Regions from separate parts of the Mobilicoccus sp. genome, predicted to be linked through region 3. Evidence: predicted binding sites of a transcription regulator. Region 3 holds the regulator's gene; each other region holds the start of a gene.

Region 1 (5,520 bases), on a different contig from region 3:
GGCGAGCTTGGCGAGACGCTCCTGGAGCTTCTCGCGGTCGTAGTCGGAGTCGCTCTTGTCGATCTCGGCGCGGATCTGGTTGACGCGGCCCTGGATCTGGTCGGCGTCGCCACCGCCCTCGACGATCGTCGTCTCGTCCTTGGTGACGACGACCTTGCGGGCCGTGCCGAGCATGTCGATGTCGGCGGACTCGAGCGTGAGGCCGACCTCCTCGGAGATGACCTGACCACCGGTGAGGATGGCGATGTCGCCGAGCATGGCCTTGCGGCGGTCACCGAAGCCGGGAGCCTTGACGGCCACGACGTTGATGATGCGGCGGATCTGGTTGAGCACCAGGGTTGCAAGGGCCTCGCCCTCGACGTCCTCGGCCACGATGAGCAGCGGCTTGCCGGCCTGCTTGGTCTTGTCGAGCAGCGGGATGAGGTCCTTGATGGACCCGATCTTGCTGTTGACGATGAGCACGTAGGCGTCCTCGAGGACGGCCTCCATGCGCTCGGGGTCGGTGACGAAGTACGCCGAGATGTAGCCCTTGTCGAAGCGCATGCCCTCGGTGAGCTCGAGGTCCAGCCCGAAGGTGTTGGACTCCTCGACGGTGATGACGCCTTCCTTGCCGACCTTGTCCATGGCCTCGGCGATCATCTCGCCGATCTGGGTGTCGGCGGCGGAGATCGACGCGGTCGCGGCGATCTGCTCCTTGGTCTCGACGTCCTTGGCCATGCCGAGCAGCTCGTCGGAGACGGCCTTGGTGGCCTTCTCGATGCCGCGCTTGAGGCCCATCGGGTTCGCACCGGCGGCGACGTTGCGCAGACCCTCGCGCACGAGCGCCTGGGCGAGGACGGTGGCCGTCGTCGTGCCGTCACCGGCGACGTCGTCGGTCTTCTTCGCGACCTCCTTGACGAGCTCGGCGCCGATCTTCTCGTACGGCTCCTCGAGCTCGATCTCCTTGGCGATGGAGACACCGTCGTTGGTGATCGTGGGGGCGCCCCACTTCTTCTCCAGCACGACGTTGCGGCCCTTGGGGCCGAGGGTGACCTTGACGGCGTCGGCAAGCGTGTTCATGCCGCGCTCGAGGCCGCGACGGGCCTCCTCGTCGAAAGCGATGATCTTGGCCATGTGCGGTGGTTCCTCCCACACGTTGCGGTGTACGAAGACCGGGCGATGCCCGCGACGGACGAGCCACCCGGCAGGTGCGCCGTATCGCGCCTGCGCGTGCGACCCTCATCGGATCCGGTCGGTCGGTTGCGTCCCGACCCGCGTGCAACAGGCCTCGGACGGGCCGATTCTGTCACTCACGGGGCAGGAGTGCTAACTCCATGATTAGCACTCGGGTGGGGTGAGTGCAAACGGTCGGGGACGCTTGGGGACACCGGGCGAACGAGCGGATCCGTGGCGATGACGGCCCTCGCGCCGAGTGGTCGCGGCCGGGCACGTCGCGGCGGTTCGTCAGGCCGCACCGACGCCGATGCGCCGTCATCGCACCGGGCGACGACGGCGGGCGGAGGTGACGCCGGAACGCGGGAGATCGGTCTGCCGAGGCGTCGGCCGTGAGGTCAGGCGTCCATGCCCAGGCGCCGGGCGGAGCGGGCCTTCTGTCGCGAACTGCGCATGCGGCGGAGGCGCTTGACGAGCATGGGGTCGTGGGCGAGGGCGGCGGGGTCGTCGATGAGGGCGTTGAGCACCTGGTAGTAGCGCGTCGACGTCATGTCGAACAGTTCCTTGATGCTCTGTTCCTTGGCGCCGGGGTACTTCCACCACTGCCGTTCGAAGGCGAGGATGGCCGTCTCGAGTTCGTCGAGTTCTCCGGCGGCGCGTTCCTCGCCGGCAGGCAGCCGATCCGCTGCGTTCGCGCTCTGCGCCATGTCTCCTCCTTCGGGTCCGAGGACCCCCGCCCCCGTGGTCCGGCCCCTCGCGGGGCACCTCCGCCATCGTGCCAGCAAACGACACCGATGTCATTCACCGGGGGCCGCGTGCGTCGCCGTCCGGGGCGCCGTTCGTCATGCGGCGGCGCGCAGCCGTCAGCTCTCATCGAGAAACCCCTCGATCAGGGCGCAGAACGGGGCGGTGTACTCGATCTGGGTCCAGTGCCCGCAACGGCCGAACACGTGCAGGCGGGCCTCGTCGATCCAGTTCAGGAGCGTCAGCGACGTGCTGAGGGGGATGACGCGGTCGTCGCGGCCGTGCACGAGCAGGGTGCGGTGCCCGATCGCGCGGATGTCCGCCTCCGGGTGCGCCATCGCGTCCACCCATCGCTGCCGCGGCGCCGGGAACATCGCCGAGAACGCCTCCTGCGCGCCGGGGCGGATGCTCGCCTCGTACCGCATCCGTACGAGCTCATCGGTGACGAGCGAGGCGTCGTACGCGAACGTCTCGCGCATGAGGGTGCCCATCGCCTGCTCCGACGGCTCGTATCCCCAGACGGCGTCGAGTCCGTCGGTGAGGTCGAACGGCACCCCGACGCTGCCCATGAGCACGAGCCGCCGCACCCGCTGCGGATGCGAGATGGCGAGAGCGAGCGCCATCGACCCGCCGAAGCTGTTGCCCACGACGTCGACTTGGGGGACGTCGAGGGCGTCGAGATAGGCGACGATCTGCTCGAGCCAGGCCTGTCGCGAGTACGTGAACACCTCCGGCACCCGTGTGAACCCGAACCCGGCGAGGTCGGGCGCGAGGATCCGTCGCTGCGGCGCGAGTCGCTCGATCACGAGCCGCCAGTTCGCCCACGCGCTCACACCGGGCCCGGAGCCGTGAAGCAAGAGAAGGGGCACGCCATCGTCGCCGGTGCCGAGGTCATGGTGATTGGTCTCGACCGCCCCGGTCGCGATGAACGCCCCGACCTCGGGGTTGGGCTTCGGTGTCATGGCCGACTCCTTCGACGGACGGACGATGTGGGCGTCACGGTGTCACGCACCCCGTCGCGTCGGTGAGCGGTGTTCCTCTCTGCGGGTCCCAGGGCGCATCCGAGCCCACCGGTCGTCGTGGTCGACAGCGACGGGCCGCACCACTGCGCGACTCCACGGCGCCGCCGCGACGTCGCAGGTGAGGATGTGGCCAGAAGGCCGCCATCACGACCTCCTCTCCGCATCCTCACCTGCGTCCCTGCCTGCGTCGTCGTCCTGCCTCCGCGGCCTCACGACCGCAGGCTCCCCCGGACCCCGAACCGCTGCGCGAGGTCGGCCACCCGTCGACGGAGGTGAGCGCGGAGCCCGAGCCGAGGTCGCCCTCGCCGATGACGGAAAGCTGTCCGTCGCTCTCGAGGACGACCGCGACGACTCCCTCGAGGCTCCCCCGGCCGGTGCGTCGGAGGGCCTGGTCGATCTCCTCCTCGGTGATGCGCTCGGCGACCATGACGTCACGGAGCAGTACGCCGTCGAGGGCAAGGGCGGTCGGGCGGGAGACGAGGAACGGCCGCACCGTCGGCAGCCGGACCGACACCTGGGACACGAGCCACTGCACGACGAACAGCAACGCCATCGCCGTGACTCCCTCGACGAACGAGACGTCGGAACTCAACAGCACCGTCGCCAGCACCGAGCCCAACGCGACGGTGACGACGAAGTCGAACGCATTGAGCTTGGCGAGGGTGCGCTTGCCCGCGACCCGCGCCCCGGCGACGAGCACGACGTAGGCGCACCCGCCGACGGCGACGACACGGACGAGGTCGGAGAGGGAGTCGAACCACATGCCGTCATCGTGCCCGCGCCCGCGGCCCTCTGCACGGCGGTCCCTCGCCTCACTCCACCCCGGCGACCTCGCCCAGCACCGCGCCCAGTTCACCGCGGACGACGAGGCTGGCACGGGAGTCCATCGCCGTCGGCTCGAGATTGACGATGACGAGATCGCTGCCGCGGAAGGCCGACACCATGCCGGAGGCCGGGTACACCCCGAGGGTCGTGCCGCCGACCACGAGCACGTCCGCGGTCGAGATGGCGCCGACCGCGGCGACGACGTCCGCCTCGTCGAGAGGCTCCTCGAACAACGCACCGTCGGGGCGGACGGCTCCGCCACACACCGGGCAGTGGGGTACGGCCTCGGCGAACACGAGGTCGAGGCCGTACGTGCGCCCGCAGCGCACACAGTGGTGCCGATGCACCGAGCCGTGCACCTCCACGACGTTCGTCGACCCCGCGGCCTGGTGCAGCCCGTCCATGTTGAGGGTGACGACGCAGGAGAGAAGGCCCTGCCGTTCGAGTTCGGCGAGCGCCCGGTGGGTGCGGTTGGGCCGGGCGTCGGGGTAGGCGAGGTAGGTGCGGAAGAAGTCCCAGAACGCCTCGGGATCCTCACGCAGGCACGTGAGGCTGAGAAGGGAGGAGAAGTCGGCGACCGCCGGACGGCCGAGGACCTCGAACCCGCCGTCGAGGGAGCGGAAGTCGGGGATGCCCGAGCGTGTGGAGGTTCCGGCGCCGCCGAAGAACACGGTGCTGCCGGACTCTCGCAGGAGTCGGTCGAGCGCATTGACGTTCTCGCGTGAGATCACGGCGACATGATCCGCCCACGATCACCGCCCACTCGCACCGGGCCCCGTTCGCGGCAGTCGGGACCCTCGCCACGCGCCCACCGTCCGACCCTCCGGGCCCGCGCAGACCGCCTCGCGACTCCGGGCACAACTCTCCGCCCGAGGTGAGCATCGCAGGTGAGGATGCCGCCGAAAGGTCGCCATCACGACCTCCTCGCCGCATCCTCACCTGCGTTCCCGCCTCCATCCTCGTTCCCTCTCGCCGCTCGCCCTCGCCCGCGACCTCGCCCGTGTCCTCACGAGGGCACGACCGCCGGCGCCGGTCGACCCGGCGTCGATCCCGCCTCGTCGACACGCGAGGTCGCTCGGCGGTCGGTACCGTCGCGCTATGGGTGTCGTCGTCAGGTCGCTGGAGCCGCACGAGTGGCGGACCTACCGGGCCGTGCGCCTGGCCGCCCTGCAGGACTCGCCGCACGCCTACTGCGGGTCGTACGCGCAGAGCGCGGAGTACCCCGAACAGCTGTGGCGCGACTGGTGTACCGCGACCTCGTGGTTCGCCTTCCTCGACGAGGACCCGGTCGGCATGGTCCGGATCAACCCCGAGGCCAAGGAGGGCGTCCCCGAGATGCTCTCGATGTGGGTCGCGCCGCGCGCCCGCGGCACGTCGGTCTCCACGGAACTCGTCGACGCGGCGGTCGTGTGGACATGGTCCTCCGGCGGGTCGGGACTCCACCTCCACGTCATGGAGGACAACGTCCGCGCGCGACGCTTCTACGCGCGCCTCAACTTCGTCCCCACCGCGCGCCACGAACTCCCCGACGGCCGCTACCTGCTCGAGATGACCCGCAACCTGGCCTGAACACCGGTTCCCCCGTCACCTCCCGGTGCCTGAGAGCGCGGTCCGCCGACACGAGGCGGCAACCCTCAGCCGCCGCATCCGCCGTGCCCACCCGGCCAACGCGCCCGACCCGCGCTCAGGCCCGGGCGCCGCGCGGTCCCGCCGCGCCACCGGGCCCGAGCACCATCCCGCTGCGTGCCGACGACGAGGCCGGAGAGCGCCTGATGCA
Region 2 (5,520 bases), on a different contig from region 3:
CCCGGCGCAGCCAGGCCTTCACCGCCTTGGCGTTGGCGGGGAGGACCTCGGCGACGCGGTGACGCCGGGCGAACGGCACCTCCACCTCGGTGTCCGAGACGACATACCCCATCCCGGGCGCGATCTCGGCGCCCTCGACGGAGCGTGCGAGGGCGCCCGTGAGTCCGGCCTGCAGGACCGCGAGATCGGGCTCGTGGAGCACGCTGCCGGCGCGCACGGGGCGCGACCCCGCGGGAGGGGCGCCGTGGGCGTCGTCCTCACTGACGACGACGGGATCGGCGCCGGGGCGGAGGAGTGTCGCGGTCCGGCCGGGGTGGGCGACGAGGGGGCCCCACCACAGGGCGCACTCGACGAGATCACCGGCATGCGACACCCACTCCGCCTGCGCCCCGTGAGGGGTCTCACGCGCGGGGAACGCCGGGGAGAGCTTGGCCCCCGTCGCCGGGATCCGTGCCGCCGTGGCGAGGACGAGCGGCCACGGCGGGGTCATGTCCTCGAGGCGGAAGGTGCGGCGGGTCCGGCCGGTCGCGTCGGTCCGGCCCGGCGTCCGGCGCGCGGGGTCGAACCAGACCCCCTCGGTCGACACGGGGTCGGCATCCTCCGCCCGGCCCCGTTCTGCGCTCGACCCCGTGCCGGCGTCGAGTGTCGCGAGGTTGTGGGCCGCGAGGAGGGCCGTCGCCTCGTCCACGTCCACGCCCCGCGCGGTGATCCCGGCGCGGACCAGGCCGAGGGCGTCGGCGCCGAGGCCACATCCGAGGTCGTGGACGACGGTGAGACCGGCCGCCGCGAACCGCGCCGCGTGGTGATCGGCGACGTCGCGTCTCGTCGCCTGCTCGAGACCGTCCCTGGTGAAGAGCATGCGGTCGGCGTCGGCGCCGAACTTGACCCGTCCGCGCGCCCGCAGCTCGGCCTGGGTGAGGACGGCGGCGACGAGGTCCGGGTCCAGTCCCTCCCGCCGCAGTCGGGTCCCGACCACGAGAGCCTGCGCCTCCTCGTACTCGGGCAGGTCGTCGAGAATCTCCAGACCCCGGTCGAGCAGCAGCCTGGCGGTGTCGACGTCCATGAGCGACGACGCTACCCGCCCGGAGGGCGGCGCCACCCGCCCCCGCCCCGAGCCGCCGTGACACACGCGCTCATGCCGGAGGGTGGGTCTCGAACGGGACGCCATAGGGTCGGTCTCGGACCCACCGTGCGGTCCGAGGTGAGGGACGGCGGGGATGGGGCGAGACTGAGGTCCCGTACCCGTTGAGGAGAGTCATGCCGAAGATCCCGTTCCTCGCCACCGACACGACCGAGGCCGCCGAGCGACTGGCCGGGACGACCGTGCTCGTCACGGGCGCGTCGTCCGGCATCGGCGAAGCCCTCGCTCGGGAGGCCGCTGCCGTCGCCGGCACGATCGTCCTCTCCGCGCGCCGCCGCGAGCGCCTCGAGGAGCTGGCCGCGCGGCTGCTCACCGTCACCCGCCCCGGGCGTGACCCCCTGCGTGTCGAGGTCCTCCCCGCCGACCTGTCGAGTCCCGAGGGCGTGCAGGGTCTCGTCGACGACGTTGCCGCGGCGGGTCTCACGGTCGACGTCCTCGTCAACAACGCCGGTTTCGGTGACTACGTCCTGTTCGAGGATGAGGACCCCGACGTGATCACCCGGATGGTCGCCGTCAACGTCACCGCCCCCACCCTCCTCGCCCGCGCCTTCACCCCCGCGATGATCGAACGTGGTCACGGCGCGATCCTCATGGTCGGGTCCGGCGCCGGCCGTCACCCCAGCCCGGGCGCCGCGGTGTACGCGGCGACGAAGCACTACGTCGACGGCCTGTCCGAGAGCCTGCGCGGCGAGCTGGCCGGGACCGGGGTCACGCTCACCCAGCTCCAGCCGGGCCCGGTCGCGACCGAGTTCGACGCCGTCTCGGGCATGGGGCCGCTGACCGACGCCATCGGCCTGGCGCGCATCAGCGCCGAACAATGTGCCCGCGAGGCCTGGGACGGGCTCGTCACCGGCCAGGCCACGGTCTACCCCGGAGCGATCCTGCGCACGATGATGATGGCCTCCTCGTTCACCCCGCGGACGGCGATGCGCCCGGCGCTCGCGGCACTGGGGCGTCGCCTCCGGGAGGAGTCCCGTGCCTGAGGACGCTGCGGACCGGACGGCCCCGGCGCAGCGCGGGGCGGGGCGCTCCGAGGCGGTCGTGCGGTTCTGGCTCGACGAGGAGGGGTGGGGAGTCGTCGACTGCGCCGACACCCCCGGCGGGTGCTGGGTGCACTTCACCGTCATCCAGGCCGACGGCTACCGGTCCCCTCATCGACGGGGAGACCGTCGAGGTCGACTGGGAGCAGCCCGGATTCGACCAGGACGGATTCGCCTTCCGTGCCCTGTCGGTGTGGCTGCGCCCGCGGTGAGCCCAGGCCCGTCCGGACGCGGACCGCGGCGCGCCGACGCCGCCCTTGCGCCGCGTTGGCAGTCGAGTTGACCGAGTGCTAATCGCGGGCCTAGATTCGGATTGGCACTCGGCGGTCTCAAGTGCCAATCGCGGACTCCGCGAGGCACGAGGCCGCCCGGGAGATCACAGAACGCCAGACGCCTCGGAACACCGGGCCGACCCCCGCGACGGCGGCCCGTCGACCGGGCGTCTGCACCGAACGTCACGCGCCCACGGGCGCCTTAGCGAAAGGTCGAACCGTGTCGGTGAACATCAAGCCGCTCGAGGACCGGATCGTCGTCAAGTCCAGCGAGGCCGAGCAGACCACGGCCTCCGGTCTCGTCATCCCGGACACCGCCAAGGAGAAGCCCCAGGAGGGCGAGGTCCTGGCCATCGGTCCGGGTCGTGTCGACGACAACGGCAACCGCATCCCGCTCGACGTCGCCGTGGGCGACAAGGTCATCTACAGCAAGTACGGCGGCACCGAGGTCAAGTACGCCGGCGAGGAGTACCTCATCCTCTCCGCTCGTGACGTGCTGGCCGTCGTCACCAAGTGACTTCGACGAGCTGACGTGGGGTGAGACCGGAGGCAGGAGCGGAACGCAGTGAGCATCCTGCCGTAGGTCGAGCCCGAGGAAGCTCGTCCATCCGCACGAGCTGACGTGGGGTGAGACCGGAGGCAGGAGCGGAACGCAGTGAGCATCCTGCCGTAGGTCGAGCCCGAGGAAGCTCGTCATCGATATGCGACGCGCCCCGGCCGCCTGAGCAAGGCGCAGGCCGGGGCGTCGTCGTCCGACCTGACATACAGGAGTACGAATGGCCAAGGAGCTGGAGTTCAACGACTCCGCACGCAAGGCGCTGGAGCGCGGCGTCGATGCGCTCGCGAACACGGTCAAGGTGACGCTCGGTCCGCGCGGCCGCAACGTCGTCATCGACAAGTCGTGGGGCGCCCCCACGATCACCAACGACGGTGTCACCATCGCTCGCGAGGTCGAGCTGGAGGACGCTTACGAGAACCTCGGCGCGCAGCTCGCCAAGGAGGTCGCCACCAAGACCAACGACATCGCCGGTGACGGCACGACGACCGCGACGGTCCTCGCGCAGGCGATGGTCAAGGAGGGTCTGCGCAACGTCGCCGCGGGTGCGGCGCCGGCGGGCCTCAAGCGCGGCATGGAGAAGGCCGTCGAGGCGCTCGACGCCACGCTGCTCGAGGGCGCCCGTGAGGTCGAGGGCAAGGACGAGATCGCCCAGGTCGCGTCGCTGTCGGCGCAGGACCGCGAGATCGGCGAGCTCATCGCCGAGGCGTTCGACAAGGTCGGCAAGGACGGGGTCATCACCGTCGAGGAGAGCAACACCGCCTCCACCGACCTCGAGTTCACCGAGGGCATGCAGTTCGACAAGGGCTACCTCTCGCCGTACTTCGTCACCGACCCCGAGCGCATGGAGGCCGTCCTCGAGGACGCCTACGTGCTCGTCAACTCCGGCAAGATCAGCGCGGTCGCCGACGTCCTGCCCGTTCTCGAGAAGATCGCGCAGGCCAAGAAGCCGTTGCTCATCATCGCCGAGGATGTCGACGGGGAGGCCCTCTCGACCCTCGTCGTCAACCGGATGCGGGAGATCCTCAAGGTCGTCGCCGTCAAGGCGCCCGGCTTCGGTGACCGACGCAAGGCGATGCTGCAGGACATCGCGATCCTCACGGGCGCGACGGTCGTCTCCGAGGAGGTCGGCCTCAAGCTCGAGAACGTCGACCTCGACATGCTCGGCCAGGCCCGCCGCGTCGTCGTCACCAAGGAGAACACGACGCTCGTCGACGGTGCGGGTGCGGCCGACGAGGTCGACGGCCGGGTCGCCCAGATCAAGGCCGAGATCGAGCGCACCGACTCCGACTGGGACCGCGAGAAGCTCCAGGAGCGCCTCGCCAAGCTCGCCGGTGGTGTCTGCGTCATCAAGGTCGGCGCGCACACCGAGGTCGAGCTCAAGGAGAAGAAGCACCGCATCGAGGACGCGATCTCCGCGACCCGCGCGGCCATCGAGGAGGGCATCGTCGCCGGTGGCGGCTCCGCTCTCGTCCACGCCTCCACCGCGGTCGACTCCCTCTCGCTGGACGGTGACGAGGCCACCGGTGCGCAGATCGTGCGCAAGGCCGCGGCGGAGCCGCTGCGCTGGATCGCCGAGAACGCGGGCCTGCAGGGCTACGTCGCCGTCGCCAAGGTCGCCGAGGCCGGCCCCGGCACGGGCCTCGACGCCGCGACGGGCGAGTACGGCGACCTCGTCGGCAAGGGCATCATCGACCCCGTCAAGGTGACCCGTTCCGCGCTGCGGAACGCGGCCTCGATCGCGGCGATGGTCCTCACGACCGACACCCTCGTCGTCGAGAAGAAGGTCGAAGAGGACCCGGCGGCCGGCCACGGCCACGGGCACTGAGTCACTTCTGCGACACCGCATGACAGGACGGGCCCCGCTTCGGCGGGGCCCGTCCTGTCATGCGTGGTGGCGTCGTGCGTGAGGGGCACACGCCGCCACCCCGTGTCGTGCACCTCCGGAACACCGCAGCGCCGCAGCAGGGCGGGGCCGCCCGGGTACAGGGCAGCGCCGGTCGCCGCGCGCGGCGCGTACGGTCAGAGATCGACGTGCGGAGGCGGCACCTGGGTGGCGCGTTGCCCGGGGTCGGCCTGGGGGTCGGTCGGCGCGGGCCCACCGACGGTCGTGGCCGCACCGAAGGGCGGAGTCCCGCCCTCGGAGTCCTCGACGAGGGGACCGTAGGTGCGTTTGGCCTTCTCGAGGGCGGAGACGTAACCGGCGCGGGCGTAGGCGGTGGTCTCGACGTCGGTCGGCACGGCGAGCAGCCCCCGGACGTCCGTGACGGAGGAGAATCCCTTGCGGCTCATCCACGACGCGAGCCCGTCGACGAGCTGGTGGGCGTACCCCGGTCCACGACGCACCAGCGACGACGTCGTCATCGCGACGTCCGCCCCGGCGAGGAGGTACTTGACGACGTCGTCGGCGGTGTCGACGCCGGTCGTCCCGGCGAGGGAGATGGACATGCGGCGACGCAGCGCCGCGATCCACGTCCGCGGCAACCGGGCCTCGAAGGGGGTGCTGAGTTC
Region 3 (5,520 bases):
GGGTGCCGGGCAGGAACCCCAGGCGCTCTCCCGCCTCGACGGCCGGCCGCGTGAGGATGATGCGGTTGACCTCCTTGGCCTGCAGGGCGGCGACCGCCTTGGCCATGGCGAGGTAGGTCTTGCCCGTCCCGGCGGGCCCGATGCCGAAGACGATCGTGTTGCGGTCGATCGCGTCGACGTAGCGCTTCTGCCCGAGGGTCTTGGGCCTGATGGAGCGGCCGCGCGAGGACAGGATGTTCTGCGTGAGGACCTCCGCCGGGCGCTCGCGGGTGCGCGAGGCGAGCATGCGGATCGAGCGCTCCACCGCGTCACGGTTGATCGGTTGGCCCGCCCCGGCGACGAGCAGCAGCTCCTCGAGGAGTTCCTCGGCGAGCTGTACGTCGGCGGGGCTTCCCTCGAGGCGGATCTCGTTGCCGCGCACGTAGATCTCGAGCCGGGGCAACGATCGCTCGATGACCGTGAGGAGTTGGTCGTGGGGACCGAGGAGGCTGACCATCGACGTGCCCGCCGGGATGACGACGGTGCGCGTGGCCTCGGGGGCGGTGGCGTCCGAGGGGTCCGGCGGCGGGGAGTCGGGGGTGGATGCGGCCGTGGGGCCGTGGGAGTTGTCGCTCATGTCACCCACGAGTCTAGGGCTTGGCCCCGACGACGGTTCGACGCCCGCGGCAGGGGTCGGGTGTCGCCACGAGGCCCGACGGTCTCAGCGCCACCGACCCATCGCGTTGAGCACGGCGAGGGCGGCGGGTCCGGCGCTCGAGGAGCGCAGCACCGTGGAGCCGAGGCGCACCGTCCGCGCCCCGACCGAGGCGAGCGCGTCGAGCTCCTCCGGCGCGATCCCCCCCTCGGGTCCGACGACGAGCCACACGTCACCCGTCGCGGGCAGGGCCACCGCGGCCAGGGGGTGGTCGGCGTCCTCGTGGAGGACGTAGACCGCGGCCACGCCCCCCTCGCCCCCACCGGTGGCGGCGAGACGTCGGGCGAGTTCGGCCGTCGAGCACGGCCCGTCCACCTCCGGCACGGTCGGGCGTCGCGACTGCTTCGCCGCCGCGGTCGCGAGCGCCCGCCACTTCTCCAGTGACCTCGCAGCCCGCTCGGCCTTCCAGCGGACGATGCAGCGGCGCGCCTGCCAGGCGATGACCCCGTCGACGCCGAGTTCCGTCGCGGCCTCGACGGCCTGCTCGTCGCGGCCGCCCTTCGCGAGGGCCTGGACGAGGACGAACCGCGGGCCGGTGGGCGCCGACTGCTCGACGGCGGTGAGCCGCACCTCGGCGGTGCCCGGCCCGACCGCGACGATCACGCCGCGACCGATCGACCCCGTCCCGTCGGCGAGGAGGATCTCCTCCCCCACGCCGGACCGCTTGACGGTGACGGCGTGGTGCCCCTCGTCGCCGTCGAGGACGACGACGGTGCCCTCACCGGCGTCGCGCAGGACGCCGTCGGGCAGGCGGTAGAGCGCCGCGGTCACGGGGTCGGCCGATCACTTGCCGAGGAAGGCGTCGCGCAGCTTGCCGAAGAACCCGCCGGACTCGACGTGGCTCACCCGAGCCGAGGGGTTCTGCTCCCCGCGGATCTCGGCGAGTCGTCGCATGAGCTCCTCCTGCTCGCCGTCGAGCTTCGTCGGCGTGAGGACGCGCAGCGTGACGAGGAGGTCCCCGCGCCCGGAGCCGCGCAGGTGCGTGACGCCGTGGTCCCGGATCGTCGTGACCTCGCCGGACTGCGCACCGGACTTGACCGTGAACTGCGTCGGTCCGTCGAGGGTGTCGAACTCGAGGACGGTGCCGAGCGCGGCGGCCGTCATCGGCACCTCGACGACGCAGTGCAGGTCGTCGCCGCGGCGCTGGAACTTCTCGTGCGGAAGGACCTGGACCTCGACGTAGAGGTCACCGGGGGTGCCGCCGCCGGGGCCGACCTCGCCCTCGCCGGCGAGCTGGATGCGGGTGCCGGTGTCGACGCCCGCGGGCACCGCGAGGGTGAGGGTGCGGCGGGTCCGCACGCGGCCGTTGCCGGAGCAGTCGAAGCACGGGTCGGTGATGATCTCGCCGAACCCGTGGCACGCGGTGCAGGGACGCGACGTCATCACCTGGCCGAGGAAGCTGCGCTGCACCTGCTGCACCTCGCCGCGACCACCACAGATCTCACAGGTGCGTGTCCCGGTACCGGGCTGCTTGCCGTCGCCGTGGCACGTCTCGCAGAGGACGGCGGTGTCGACGACGACCTCCTTGTCGGCGCCGAACACGGCCGTGGGCAGGTCGATGTCGACCCGGATGAGGGCGTCCTGGCCGCGCTGCACGCGCGAGCGGGGACCCCGGGAGGACGCGGCGGCGCCGCCGAAGAACGCGTCCATGATGTCGCTGAACGAGAAACCCTGGCCGTAGCTGCCGGTCATGCCGCCGTAGGGGTCGGCGCCCATGTCGTACTGCTGCTTCTTCGTGGGGTCGCCGAGGACGTCGTAGGCCTGGCTGACCCTCTTGAACTCCTGCTCGGCCTCGGGTCCGGGGTTGACGTCGGGGTGCAGGGTCCGCGCCTTGCGGCGGTAGGCCCTCTTGATCTCCTCGGAGGAGGCCTCGCGGCTCACTCCGAGGTCGGCGTAGTAGTCGTTCACGGCAGGTCCTTCGACGGGATCCACCACGCGGTCGCGTGGCAGGCGGGCAGGTCGGTCGGGTGGGGCGTCACGGTGCAGGCGGCCGAGATCGTCGGCGCCCGGCCGACGCGGGTGGGGCCACGGGAGAACACGGGCGGCTCACCCGAGCATTCCGGAGACGTAACGGGCGACCGCACGGACGGCCGCCATCGTCTGCGGATAGTCCATGCGGGTGGGTCCGAGGACGCCGAGTCCACCGACGACGTCGTCCCCGGCACCGTACCCGGCCGAGACGACGGAGGTCTCGGCGAGCCCGGCGTGACGGTTCTCGTGGCCGATCGTCACGGCGATGTCGGTGCGGTCGGATTCGCTGGCCAGGGAGTCGAACAGGCGCAGGAGGACGACGTGTTCCTCCAACGCGGAGAGGACCGGGCCGATCGTCAGGGGGAAGTCCGCCCCGACCCGGGCGAGGTTCGAGGTGCCGGCGAGCACGACGCGCTCCTCGCGCTCTTCGACGAGAGCGCCGTCGAGGGCGTCGACGATCGCGCGGACGAGCTCGCGGTCCTCCGGGGCGATGTCCTCGGGCAGTTCGGAGAACCGCGCGGCGACGTCGACGAGCGGCATGTCGCGGGCCTCGGCGTTGAGGCGGTTGCGGATGGTGCCGAGCAGGGTCTCGCCCTCGACGGTCGTGAGGTCCCGATCGACGGGCACGATGCGCTGCTCGACCCGGCCGGTGGTGAGGATGAGGACGACCATGACGCGGCCCGGGCCGATGGGCACGAGTTCGACGTGCTGGACCCGGGACCTCGTGAGCGACGGGTACTGCACCATCGCGACCTGGCGTGTGAGCGAGGCGAGGAGGCGCACCGTGAGGTCGACGACGTCGTCGAGGTCGACCGCGCCCTCGAGGAACCGGGCGATGGCCGCCCGCTGGGCGCTGGTCAGGGGGCGGATCTCGCTGAGCTGGTCGACGAAGACGCGGTACCCGGCGTCGGTGGGGATCCGGCCCGCGCTCGTGTGCGGTGCGGCGATGAGACCGGCGTCCTCGAGGGCGGCCATGTCGTTGCGGATCGTCGCCGCCGACACCCCGAGCTGGTGACGTTCGAGGAGCGCCTTGGAGGCGACGGGCTCGGAGGTGCTCACGTAGTCCTGGACGATGGCGCGCAGCACCGCGAGACGGCGTTCATCGCTCATCGTGCGTTCCTCTCATCCGGCGTCGGAGGTCCGGCCGTCTCCTGCGGTGGCCCGTCCCGCGGCGCGCGGGCGGCCGGAGACCCCGGGGCGCGGCGCGTTGGCACTCGGACGCGCCGACTGCCAAGTCTACGATGCTCCGATGAGCGATCGATACGGCCGTGACGTGCTCGCCGGTGACTGGAAGGCGCCCCGCGGGGGTCGCGCGACGCCGATCGAGGCGGAGACCGGCCTCGTCGTCGAGGACGTGCAGACCGGGTGGTGCGGTGCCGTCGTCGCGGTCGAGAAGGCGGGCGGCATGCAGGTCGTCCACCTCGAGGACCGTCGCGGCCGCGTCCGGGGCTTTCCCCTCGGGCCGGGGTTCCTCGTCGAGGGCCGCCCCGCCGTCCTCACCGCGCCGACCGCTCGGGCGAAGGCCGACCTCGCCGCGGCGAAGGCCGCGTCCGGACGGACGGCGAGCGGGTCGATCGCGGCCCCACGCACCCCGGCGCGGGTCGCCCGCCGCTCGCGGCTGTTCGTCGAGGGACGGCACGACGCCGAACTCGTCGAGAAGGTGTGGGGCGACGACCTGCGGGTCGAGGGGGTCGTCGTCGAGATGCTCGACGGCGTCGACGATCTCGCGGCGCTCATCCGCGACTTCGCCCCGACCGCCGATCGGCGCATGGGTGTCCTCGTGGATCACCTCGTCCCCGGGACGAAGGAGTACCGGGTCGTCGAGGAGGCCCGCCGGGTGCGGCCGTACGCCGCGCACGTGTGCATCGTCGGCCACCCGTACGTCGACGTGTGGCAGTCGGTGCGGCCGGAGCGTCTCGGATGGGAGGCGTGGCCGGTGATCCCCCGGGGGACGTCGTGGAAGCACGGGATCCTCGCCGAGCTCGGCTGGCCGCACGACACCCAGGCCGACGTCGCACGGGGATGGAAGCGCATCCTGTCGACCGTGCGCAGTTACGCGGACCTCGAGCCCGAGCTGCTCGGCCGCGTCGAGGAACTCATCGACTTCGTCACCGTGGGCGCCTCCGGCGGGCCGCTCGGCGAGCAGGGCGGCTGACATGGCCCTCTCCCCGGGACGAGCCGACCTCGTCGCGAGCGAGCTCGTCGCCGTCGTCGTCGCGGTGACGCCCGTAGGCCCCCAGGTGCTCACCGTCGGCGCGCCGACGGGCGTCCCGCGTCTGCCCTCCGGTCCCCTGCGGGCCGAGCACCGCAGCCTGCAGACGAGCCTGCGCACCTGGGTCGAGGAGCAGACGGGCGTCGAGCTCGGTTACGTCGAGCAGCTCTACACGTTCGCCGACCGGGAGCGGGTCGGCCCTCATCACCGGTTGCTGTCGGTGAGCTATCTCGGGTTGACGCGGATCGAGGGAGGGCAGGACACCGGGGACGATGTCGGTCCCGATGTCGACGGCGACGCCGACGGCACCGGCGGTGGCGCCGGCACGACCCCCGGCGGCACGACCCCCGGCGGCACGGATCCCGGGGGCCCTCGCGAGCGAGGCACCGGGGCCACGTTCGCGTGGCGACCGTGGGCGGAGTTCCTGCCGTGGGAGGACCGCCGCGACCCCGCCTCCCGGGCCCTCTCCGAGAGCCTGCGTGAGCGGCTGCTCGCCTGGGCGGAGACGGGCGGCACCGAGGCGGTACGCCTCGACCGCCGCGTGCGGGTCGAGGCGGCGTTCGGGGTCAACCGGGTGAGCGAGGCCTCGCTGCAGCGCTACCAGCTGTTGCACGAGGCGCGACTCACGGCGGAGACGGCGGCC

Evidence for each region. Region 3 encodes HrcA, which represses chaperone genes, less so after heat shock. Its sites were predicted from a motif close to TTNGCACTCGNNNNNNNCGAGTGCNAA; they were not measured.
Region 1: a site for HrcA is predicted at 1,318-1,344, ahead of groL (chaperonin GroEL). Genes of this name have one in related genera too.
Region 2: a site for HrcA is predicted at 2,449-2,475, ahead of groES (co-chaperone GroES). Genes of this name have one in related genera too.

What each region holds. Positions count from the first base shown of each region.
Region 1 is NZ_DAMBGD010000019.1:21,833-27,352, reverse strand. It holds gene groL (chaperonin GroEL) at 1-1,113, opposite strand, end outside; gene RT054_RS13740 (DUF3263 domain-containing protein) at 1,551-1,859, opposite strand; gene RT054_RS13735 (alpha/beta fold hydrolase) at 2,016-2,858, opposite strand; gene RT054_RS13730 (YetF domain-containing protein) at 3,085-3,681, opposite strand; gene RT054_RS13725 (NAD-dependent protein deacylase) at 3,731-4,474, opposite strand; gene RT054_RS13720 (GNAT family N-acetyltransferase) at 4,842-5,312, shown strand.
Region 2 is NZ_DAMBGD010000002.1:197,391-202,910, forward strand. It holds gene RT054_RS02645 (THUMP-like domain-containing protein) at 1-1,063, opposite strand, end outside; gene RT054_RS02650 (SDR family oxidoreductase) at 1,258-2,124, shown strand; gene groES (co-chaperone GroES) at 2,674-2,970, shown strand; gene groL (chaperonin GroEL) at 3,230-4,837, shown strand; gene RT054_RS02665 (dihydroorotate dehydrogenase-like protein) at 5,032-5,520, opposite strand, start outside.
Region 3 is NZ_DAMBGD010000004.1:84,275-89,794, forward strand. It holds gene RT054_RS04885 (PhoH family protein) at 1-616, opposite strand, end outside; gene RT054_RS04890 (16S rRNA (uracil(1498)-N(3))-methyltransferase) at 701-1,465, opposite strand; gene dnaJ (molecular chaperone DnaJ) at 1,478-2,602, opposite strand; gene hrcA (heat-inducible transcriptional repressor HrcA) at 2,741-3,775, opposite strand; gene RT054_RS04905 (DUF3097 domain-containing protein) at 3,915-4,820, shown strand; gene RT054_RS04910 (NrtR DNA-binding winged helix domain-containing protein) at 4,822-5,520, shown strand, end outside.